2 regions of the Priestia sp. YIM B13551 genome follow, and region 1 is predicted to be linked to the other one. Evidence: predicted binding sites of a transcription regulator. Region 1 holds the regulator's gene; the other holds the start of a gene.
The links. The regulator Rex, encoded in region 1, represses fermentation and respiration genes when NADH is low (regulators of the CRP and FNR family bind a similar motif). The targets are predictions, from matches to a motif close to TTGTGAAATATTTCACAA.

Region 1 (4,541 bases):
TTCTCTGTTCAATAATATGTATGTTACAATACGAGCAAGAAGAAATTACTAACTTCACAGTACTTCTTCGACATATATACATAAAAACCTTTTAAAGGAGTATAGAAGATTGGAAAAACGTTATTGGTATGTTATCCTCACCTACATCCTTATGCAGTTTTCAGGAGTTGTTGGTATACCGCTGTTAAAATTAACAGGAATGTTTGATCAATATCCAGTTCGAACAGCGAATGTCATGCTTTTGACTTATTGGACCATCATTAGCTTTATCCTTGGTTTACTTATTGTCTTACTGCTGCTGCGCCGTGACATGTCCATGCGTATAGAACATGCGGGAACAACGGTAACTGTTGTCTGGTCAGTCCTTGGGGTGTTCTTGGCTATGGCTGGTCAAGCTGTAGCAGGTATGATTGAGCACGCTCTTGGCATTACCCAAGTATCTGAAAACACACAAAATATTGTTAATCTTGTTAAAGCAACGCCGTTCCTCATTGTCGTTACGTCTGTTATTGGACCAATTCTAGAAGAGATTATTTTTCGAAAGATTATTTTCGGCTCTCTTCACAAACGATATAATTTTTTTATCTCTGCATTTATTAGTTCCCTTATTTTCGCTGCCGTACACTGGGATTTTAAACATTTGCTCGTGTATACAGCCATGGGATTTGTATTTGCATTCCTTTATGCAAGAACAAAACTAATTATTGTACCCATTATTGCTCACGTGTTGATGAATACAATCGTTATTTTATCTCAAACTATTTTTGCAGATAAAATTATAGAAATGCAAAAGCAAGCAGAACAAATGCAGTTTATTTTTGGAGGCATGTTTTTATGAAGAATATCCCTTTAACACGAGGGTTTATTTATATTATTATGGGGATTTTATTCACCTACCTGGCCATTCAAAATGCTCAGGAAACCGTGTGGAACTTCCCTACGATCTTATTTGCACTCGTAGCCGCATTCGATTTCAGATTTGCGGTTCGCATTTTTATCTTGCACTATAAAATTAAAAAGTTGCAGCAGCAATATAAAAATCAAGATGATTCATCTAAATAAAAAAAACCACTGTTTCAGTGGTTTTTTTACATACTAACATCTTCTCTTTCTTGCTCTGCCCTTGCCTTTAACACTTTGCGATACGAAATGCGGGAAATAATGATGCTGATTTCATACAAAATTAAGAGCGGCACTGTCACCATCATGTGCGAGAGCAATTCCGGCGGTGTAATAAGTGCGGCAATAACTAGCAGTACGAAATAGGCATACTTTCGAATTTGAGATAAAAACATAGGCGTTATAATTCCTAATCGCGTCAAAAACATGACGACGACAGGAAGCTGAAACAACAGGCCAAAAGGCAGTGTGAGCTGCATTAAAAAAGAAAAGTATTCATTAATGCCAATCACTTGGTTTACATTCAGCTCATCAGAAACGCGCGTCATAAAATCGACGACAAATGGAAACAACACAAAATAAGAAAAAGAGACACCGCCGATAAAGAGAAAAATGGAAACAGGAATATATCCAAGCGTTACCTTACGCTCTTTTTCATATAAACCAGGACTAATAAATGCCCAAAGTTGATACAGTGCAACAGGAGCTGCAAGTACACAGCCGATAATAACAGCAAACTGCATATAAATCTTAACTGGATCTGTTAGCCTAAATGCATTCATCGTTAAATTTTTTGCCTCATCAGCATGCTGTAAATAGACAATAACCTTATCCGCTATAAAAAAGCCGCCAATTGTGGCAATGACAAAGAAAAATAAAACAATTAAAATGCGTTTTCGCAGCTCTCCTATATGATCATATATTGACATTTCTTGTTCAGTCATACTATGATCACCCTTTTACTCTTTGTCATCTACTTGACGCTGTTTATCTTTTTCACGATCTTCTGATGCACCGCTAGCGGCATGCTTAAACTCTCTAAGCGTTTGCCCGACTGACCTTCCTAGCTCCGGTAACCGTTTCGGTCCAAAAATAAGCAGTGCTACAATCGCAATAATAATCCAACTGCCTGCTCCAATCCCCATATTCCCACTCTCCTTATTAATTTAGACTTAAGGAAATCGTAACACAGTCCACCTTATTCAACAGGATAATTTTTCAAAAAATAGACAAGCGACTGTAATTCTACAGCAAGATCAATATGATGTAGTCGAATCTCATCCGGTACGTTTAAGCGTGCAGGAGTGAAGTTTAGAATCCCTTTAATTCCGCAGTTCACTAAACGATCGGTAATTTGCTGAGCAACAGTGGCAGGAACGGTTAAAATCGCCACTGAGATATCATCACTCATATAATCTTCCAATTGGTCAAGGTGATAAACCGGCACGTCACCTACTTTTGTACCGACTTTATCTTCTATCACATCAAAAGCGCACTCAATTTTGGTGTTATTATTTTTAATAAAATTATAATTTAAAAAGGCCGTTCCCAGATTCCCCACGCCAATCAGTGCTACTTTCGTTACTTCATCTTGGTCTAACGTTTTACGGAAAAATGTAAGTAAATAATTCACATTGTAGCCGTATCCCTTTTTCCCTAATGCTCCAAAGTAAGAAAAGTCCCGACGAATAGTAGCAGAATCAACTTTCACTGCCTCACTTAACTCTGCTGACGAAACACGCTGTTTACCAGAAGCATGCAAGTTTTTTAAAAAACGATAATAAAGCGGCAATCGTTTAGCCGTTGCTTGTGGTATTTTTAATTGTTCAGTGTTCACGTTGTACCCCCTCAGTTCATGTATGTCATTACTAACATTTTCAAGTCATATTGCATTACCTTTCACAAAGCATCAACCGCTTTGAGGTAGCGCTTCCAATTCTCTCTCTTTTCTCTTGTTTTATATATACTCCGCTTCACACCCCGACGGCTTTTGTCTATCCAGCACTACTTAAAGTCGTTAGCTAGAACGAAGCAATTAGCCCTTCAAAGGATTCGTTTGTTAGTCATGATGGATTTTCTACATCCATCATATATAAGTTCAGAGATGCACTTATCTCTTATTTTAACATAGTATCCTGTATAAAATGTGCACGTAAAATCATTTTATTTCATGAATCAAAACATTCGCTTCATCATTTGTCCTTGTCCCTGTACAAATTACAAACGCTTGTAGGAAGAACTTGTAGTTGAAAATATGTTAAAATACACTATGGATATACTACTAGAGGTGAAAAAATGATTATTCTACAATTGAACGGTATTACAAAATACTATGGGGCAGAACCCATTTTATCGAATATAAAGTTAGAAGTACAATCAAAAGACCGCATTGCCCTAGTGGGACGAAACGGTGCTGGTAAATCAACTTTATTAAAAATTATTGCTGAGCAGCTTTCTTATGACAACGGAGAAATTATTAAACCTAAAGGTGTTTCCATTGATTATATGGGACAAGATACAGTTCTTGAGTCAACACTCTCCATATGGGAAGAAATGATGACTGTCTTTGCTCCGTTAAAGAAGATGGAAAAAGAATTACGTACGCTTGAAACGAAGATGGGCGATCCAGACATTTTTAATGATTCAGTTCAATACGAAAAACTAACCAAAGAGTACGATCAACTTCAAGTAACGTTCAAAGATTTAGGCGGCTATCAATATGAAGCGGATACACGATCTATTCTTCACGGTTTCCGTTTTTCAAACTTTGACTATAGCACCCCTATTTCCTCCTTGAGCGGTGGACAAAAAACACGCTTGGCTCTTGCAAAACTGCTTTTAACAAAGCCGGACTTGCTTATTCTCGATGAGCCTACCAACCACTTAGATATTGAAACTTTAGCATGGCTGGAACAGTTTCTGCAAGGGTATGAAGGAGCTATTTTAATTGTTTCACACGATCGTTACTTCCTTGATAAAGTCGTAAATCAAGTGTATGAAGTCACACAAAAAACAACGGTGAAGTACACGGGCAACTACTCTAAATACCTTGTACAAAAAGCAGAGCGATATGAAAAAGAGTTGCGTCAGTACGAAAAGCAGCAAGATGAAGTCGCAAAACTGAATGATTTTATTCAGCGAAACATCGCCCGCGCATCGACTACAAAACGTGCGCAAAGCAGACGTAAACAGCTCGATCGAATGGAGTTAATAAATCGACCTAACGAAGGCGAAAAATCAGCTAGTTTTTCGTTTGAAATTGAGCGTCAAAGCGGAAATGAAGTCTTAAATCTCGAAAACGTGTCTATTGGATATGATGAACACAAATATATTGTTCAGCAGGCAAACCTTCGGATTAAAAAAGGTGAAAGCCTTGCGTTGGTTGGCCCTAATGGAGTTGGGAAATCTACGTTATTAAAAGGTATTGTGGATAAACTAAGCTTCAAGACTGGAACCATTTCTTTTGGCTCAAACGTAATGGTTGGTTATTACGACCAAGAGCAAGCTAATTTAACGTCTAATAAGACCGTTTTAAATGAGCTTTGGGATGACTACCCATCCAAACCTGAAAAAGAAATTCGTACAGCGCTTGGAAATTTTCTGTTTTCAGGTGATGATGTACTGAAAATCGTTTCCACGCT
Region 2 (4,541 bases), on a different contig from region 1:
CAACGGCTGCATTTACTGATAGGCAACCTTTTGGGTATTGTTCAATGGCATTAAGTATGAAAATAAAAACCTCACGTATCGTCTGTTTAATAGATGAAGTGTTCATAATTATGCTTTCCATCTCATTGACGATGAGCTCTTCATAGAGATTAAGGGAAGCTAAAAACAATGAACGTTTGTCACCAAATGTGTCGTATATACTTCTGCGGTGTATTCCCATATGATCCACCAAGTCTTGCATGGATGTTTTTTCATAACCCTGTTCCCAGAAAAGCTCCATTGCTTTTCTTAATACTGCTTTTTCATCAAACTCTTTACTTCTAGCCATTTTATTTCTCCTTAAAAGAATCCATGAATTGATACTAACAAATACAAACGTCACAATCTATTATAGAATGAACGTTCTAAAATAAACATATGAATTTCAAACCATGATTAAATAATACCTTATTTAGAACGATTAGTAAAGAATTATAACTAACCAATAATTTCTAAAAAATCTGCTACATATCACAATATTATCCATTAACTTTCACTTAGGGGTACCGCCAAACATTTCTTCTATTCGTTTAGTTTCTTCAGGATTGTCTTCTCCCACTGTTTCAATTAATGGATCAAACTCTTCTACAGATGCACTCATACCAAATAAACAAGAAATAGCAAGTAGAAAAAACATCTGATCCCTTACTCAATCAAACTGCCCCTTTAGTTGTATAAGAACCTGAAAGAAGAAGAGAAAAATTAAGACAAGAAGAATTAAAAGGAAACCCTTGACTTTATTCCTTTAACGTTTTGAAACAGAATCAAATACATCGTCCGTAAAAGTATACTTTTACGGATAAAATATTTAAATCTATGACAATGTTTTAAAGTAATTATTATTTTATTTACTCTTTAAATATTTTTTGCTCCATTCACCCATACTATGCAGGATAGGAAGGAAACTTTTACCTAAGGGTGTTAAAGAGTATTCTACTTTTGGAGGAACTTCTTTATATACTTCTCTGTGTACCATTTGGTCTTCTTCTAATTCTCTTAGCTGACGTGTTAGGATTCCTTTTGAAATATTAGGTAGCAGCCTTTGAAGTTCATTAAATCTCCTGGTTTTTGTGCTTAAATGCCATAAAATGATGATTTTCCATTTTCCTGCAATTATGTCTTGAGTTTGTGTAACTGGACAAACTTCTTTATGCTCTTCTGGAGGTTGGGTGAACCAACTTCGTGCCATAATCAATACCTCTCCTTCTTTATGGTTCTATTTTTGTGACTATGTTATAAAAAAATGACTACTTTTAAAAAAACGTCTAAGACTATAATATTAGATTACCCCTAATAATCAAATGAAAGTAAATAAATACTTGGAGGTTATTTGAAATGAAACACCTTATTGTTTATGCACATCCAAATCCAGAAAGCTTAAACCATGCAATCTTGGATACAACAGTTAATACATTAAAGAAAAACGGTCACGAAGTTGTTGTACGTGATTTATATGCATTGGATTTTCAACCTGTATTGAAACCAGAAGATACTGAAGCTATGAAAGCAGGACAAACTCCTAATGATATTAAAACAGAACAAGAATTTATCTCTGAAGCAGACGCTATAACATTTATTTATCCTATTTGGTGGACAGGTCTTCCAGCCATTCTTAAAGGATATGTAGATCGAGTATTTGCATACGGGTTTGCTTATGCTCCTGGTGAAGAAGGAATCATTAAGCTTTTGAAAGGTAAAAAAGGCTTGATCATTAATACTCATGGTACTCCTAATGAAGTTTACGATGAGATTGGAATGACAGCTGGTCTGAAAATAACATCTGACATTGGAATATTTGATTTCACTGGAATTGAGACTGTAGAACACTTACTGTTTGGAAGTATTGGATACCTTGATGAAGAAGGATATAAAGGTATGTTAAATAAAGTTGAAGATACCTTTAATCGTCATTTCTCATAAAAAGATAAAAATACTGCCTAATTAGGCAGTATTTTTTGATGGCACTCTTTTATTTAATGGGCTTTAAAAATTGTAATATTTAGCTCTTTAGGTTCCTAGAACATCCATTATGGCAACTAAAAATGTAAGGTTATTATGAGTATCTTTAATTTAATTTCGCTAGTTTTTCAAGACGTTCTCTGTCTCGAATGATATAGCCTGGTGACTGCTTTTCAACAATATCTGTTTTACATAGTTGTGCTAGTACATGGAGCAGATGACGATATGATACGCCCAAGTACTCGCATACTTCAGTATGTTTCTCTTTATAAAAGTTACCATCAGCCGACAACATTATAAAAGCAGCGAGGCGGTTCTCAAGCGGATATGCCTGATTTTGGGTATACTTTGCTGAAGTTCTAGTTGCTTTCTCACTTAAAAAACTGCATAAATGCCTGAGAAATGTAACATCTGTTAAGAGCTTATTTTTACAGGCATTAATCGGAATAGCCAAACAAATGGTTTTTGTGACAGTTTGGATAGCTTTAGAATATCGTTGCGAATTTAATAGCTCTACTTCCCCCATGAATGTTGGAGCCTGTAAAAAATTAATCAAAGACACTTTTCCATTTTCGTGTGTAACATAGAGTTTTGCCTTACCTTCAACAAGATAATAAATATATTGAGGGTAGGAACCTTCCTTGTAAATAAACTCACCACGTTCAAATTGGCAGACTTGAATAAATGGAGTAATCGGAAAGGAAAAAAGTGATTGAATCGAATACTTTTCGATATAGTAACTGTGCATAGGCTCGTTTAAAAATTTCATTTTTTCTCCTATTGTTATAAAAATATGAGATATCTCACATTATTTTATACATTTACATGCTATGATGCAATAAAAGTTGATATATCAATAAGGAGTTGTCTCATACACATGATTAAACAAGACGAATATTGGAATGAAGTAGCTAATAAAAAGGAATTTACTACGCCTTTTCAACCTGAATTATTTCTCACACATGTTGACCGTGATGCTGTCATATTGGATTATGGTTGTGGTTATGGGAGAACCTTATCTGAACTAAGAGGTTACGGTTATAAAAATTTACATGGTGTAGATTTTTCGGAAGAGATGATTAAGAGAGCTAAGTCAAACGACTCGGAAATTGATTTTCAAGTTATTCAAAGTGGGAAGCTCCCTTTTCCTAATCATTCTTTAGATGCTGTTTTACTTTTTGCGGTTTTAACATGTGTGCATAAAGATGAGGAACAGAACGCTATTTTAAACGAGATTAAACGCGTGCTGAAACCAGGAGGAATCATATACATTAATGATTTTTCACTCAATCATGATAAGAGAAACAAAGACCGTTACGAAAAAGGTTTTGCTAAATATCATACCTATGGAGTATTTGAATTAGCTGATGGAGCCATTTTGCGTCATCATAGTGAAGAGCGCATAAAAGAGTGGACGAATCAATTTGAAGAAGTAGAATACAGAAAAGTAGAATATGCGACTATGAATGGTAATCGTTCTAATGGTTTAGTTTATGTAGGTAAAATAAGATAAATATAGATAAAAAAATCCATCTCTTGTGATAAAAGAGATGGGTTTTTTCGATTGTTTAAGATGGCACCTTCTTTGAATTTCCCGAGATTTTTCTTGCTGCAAAAGAAAAAGCTTCTGGAACGTAAAAAATAACACTTAACAGTCCTCTCATAGCTAACTTAGTCAGTGAAAAAGCTAGTTCCATTCTTCATCGCCTCCTTCTCATTACATATTTTATCGTAATTCACTGAAAATTCTTTGTTCATACAGTTCCTAGAACATATTTTATATTTACTAAAAAGAAACCTTAGTATTGGCAAGGTTTCTTTTCTTATTGTATAAGGTTCATTCATATGTATCCCGCTCTGAGCGAATATTGAAGATGAATTAAAACATGTTTTTTACTACTATATAGCATTTTCCGACGTTTTGTGATTCATAAAATAAATGGCAGCGTCAAATACGCACTTTTTAAAAGCTGATACCTAGCTTTTGTTATTAAAGTCCTTTATTTCTCTTTCAATAAGAGCTACCGAAATTTCGAATGCTTGTATTCTTCTTTTAGCTAAGGTAATTTGAGATTTATATCTATCAGCATTTTCTTTAGCTTCAAACGTTTTTACTGTCTGTCTGAGTTTGTGTAAAGTTGAATCAATTTGACGTTTTGCTTCAACTAATTCAGATACATCAAATTTCATTTACGTCTCTCCTTTTTATAATTTTTATCGGTAAGATGTCTTTCTTTAAAAAGGTTGTTTATCGGCAGAGCTACTGTTATCTATATTTCCTGCCCTGTACATGAGTAGCCATCCAAAAATGCTTATTATATCAAATACAGTGAACACAAACTTACCACTTAAAACTCCTCCTAACAATATACCTGATAAAATATTTTTTTATCTATAGAAATTGAAAAGGCTCCTTTGAAAGAAGCAGGTTTCTCTGAGGTATTAAGAGGTAACATTGATTTTTATTGAGATGCTCAGCTGTTCTAAAATAGCCTCTGCGTAAGGGTCAAGCTAAATAACCCATTCAAAATCTCTCAACGCAA

Region 2: a site for Rex is predicted at 2,790-2,807, ahead of yeiL (transcriptional regulator YeiL). Genes of this name have one in related genera too.

What each region holds. Positions count from the first base shown of each region.
Region 1 covers NZ_JBHZOX010000023.1:10,499-15,039, forward strand. The annotation lists gene ACFX4N_RS30485 (CPBP family intramembrane glutamic endopeptidase) at 110-838, shown strand; gene ACFX4N_RS30490 (YdiK family protein) at 835-1,062, shown strand; gene tatC (twin-arginine translocase subunit TatC) at 1,089-1,844, opposite strand; gene tatA (twin-arginine translocase TatA/TatE family subunit) at 1,860-2,045, opposite strand; gene ACFX4N_RS30505 (redox-sensing transcriptional repressor Rex) at 2,099-2,737, opposite strand; gene ACFX4N_RS30510 (ABC-F family ATP-binding cassette domain-containing protein) at 3,196-4,541, shown strand, end outside.
Region 2 covers NZ_JBHZOX010000002.1:654,825-659,365, forward strand. The annotation lists gene ACFX4N_RS12795 (TetR/AcrR family transcriptional regulator) at 1-328, opposite strand, end outside; gene ACFX4N_RS12800 (winged helix-turn-helix transcriptional regulator) at 884-1,228, opposite strand; gene ACFX4N_RS12805 (NAD(P)H-dependent oxidoreductase) at 1,375-1,959, shown strand; gene yeiL (transcriptional regulator YeiL) at 2,105-2,767, opposite strand; gene ACFX4N_RS12815 (class I SAM-dependent methyltransferase) at 2,876-3,511, shown strand; gene ACFX4N_RS12820 (hypothetical protein) at 3,567-3,695, opposite strand; gene ACFX4N_RS12825 (hypothetical protein) at 3,976-4,188, opposite strand.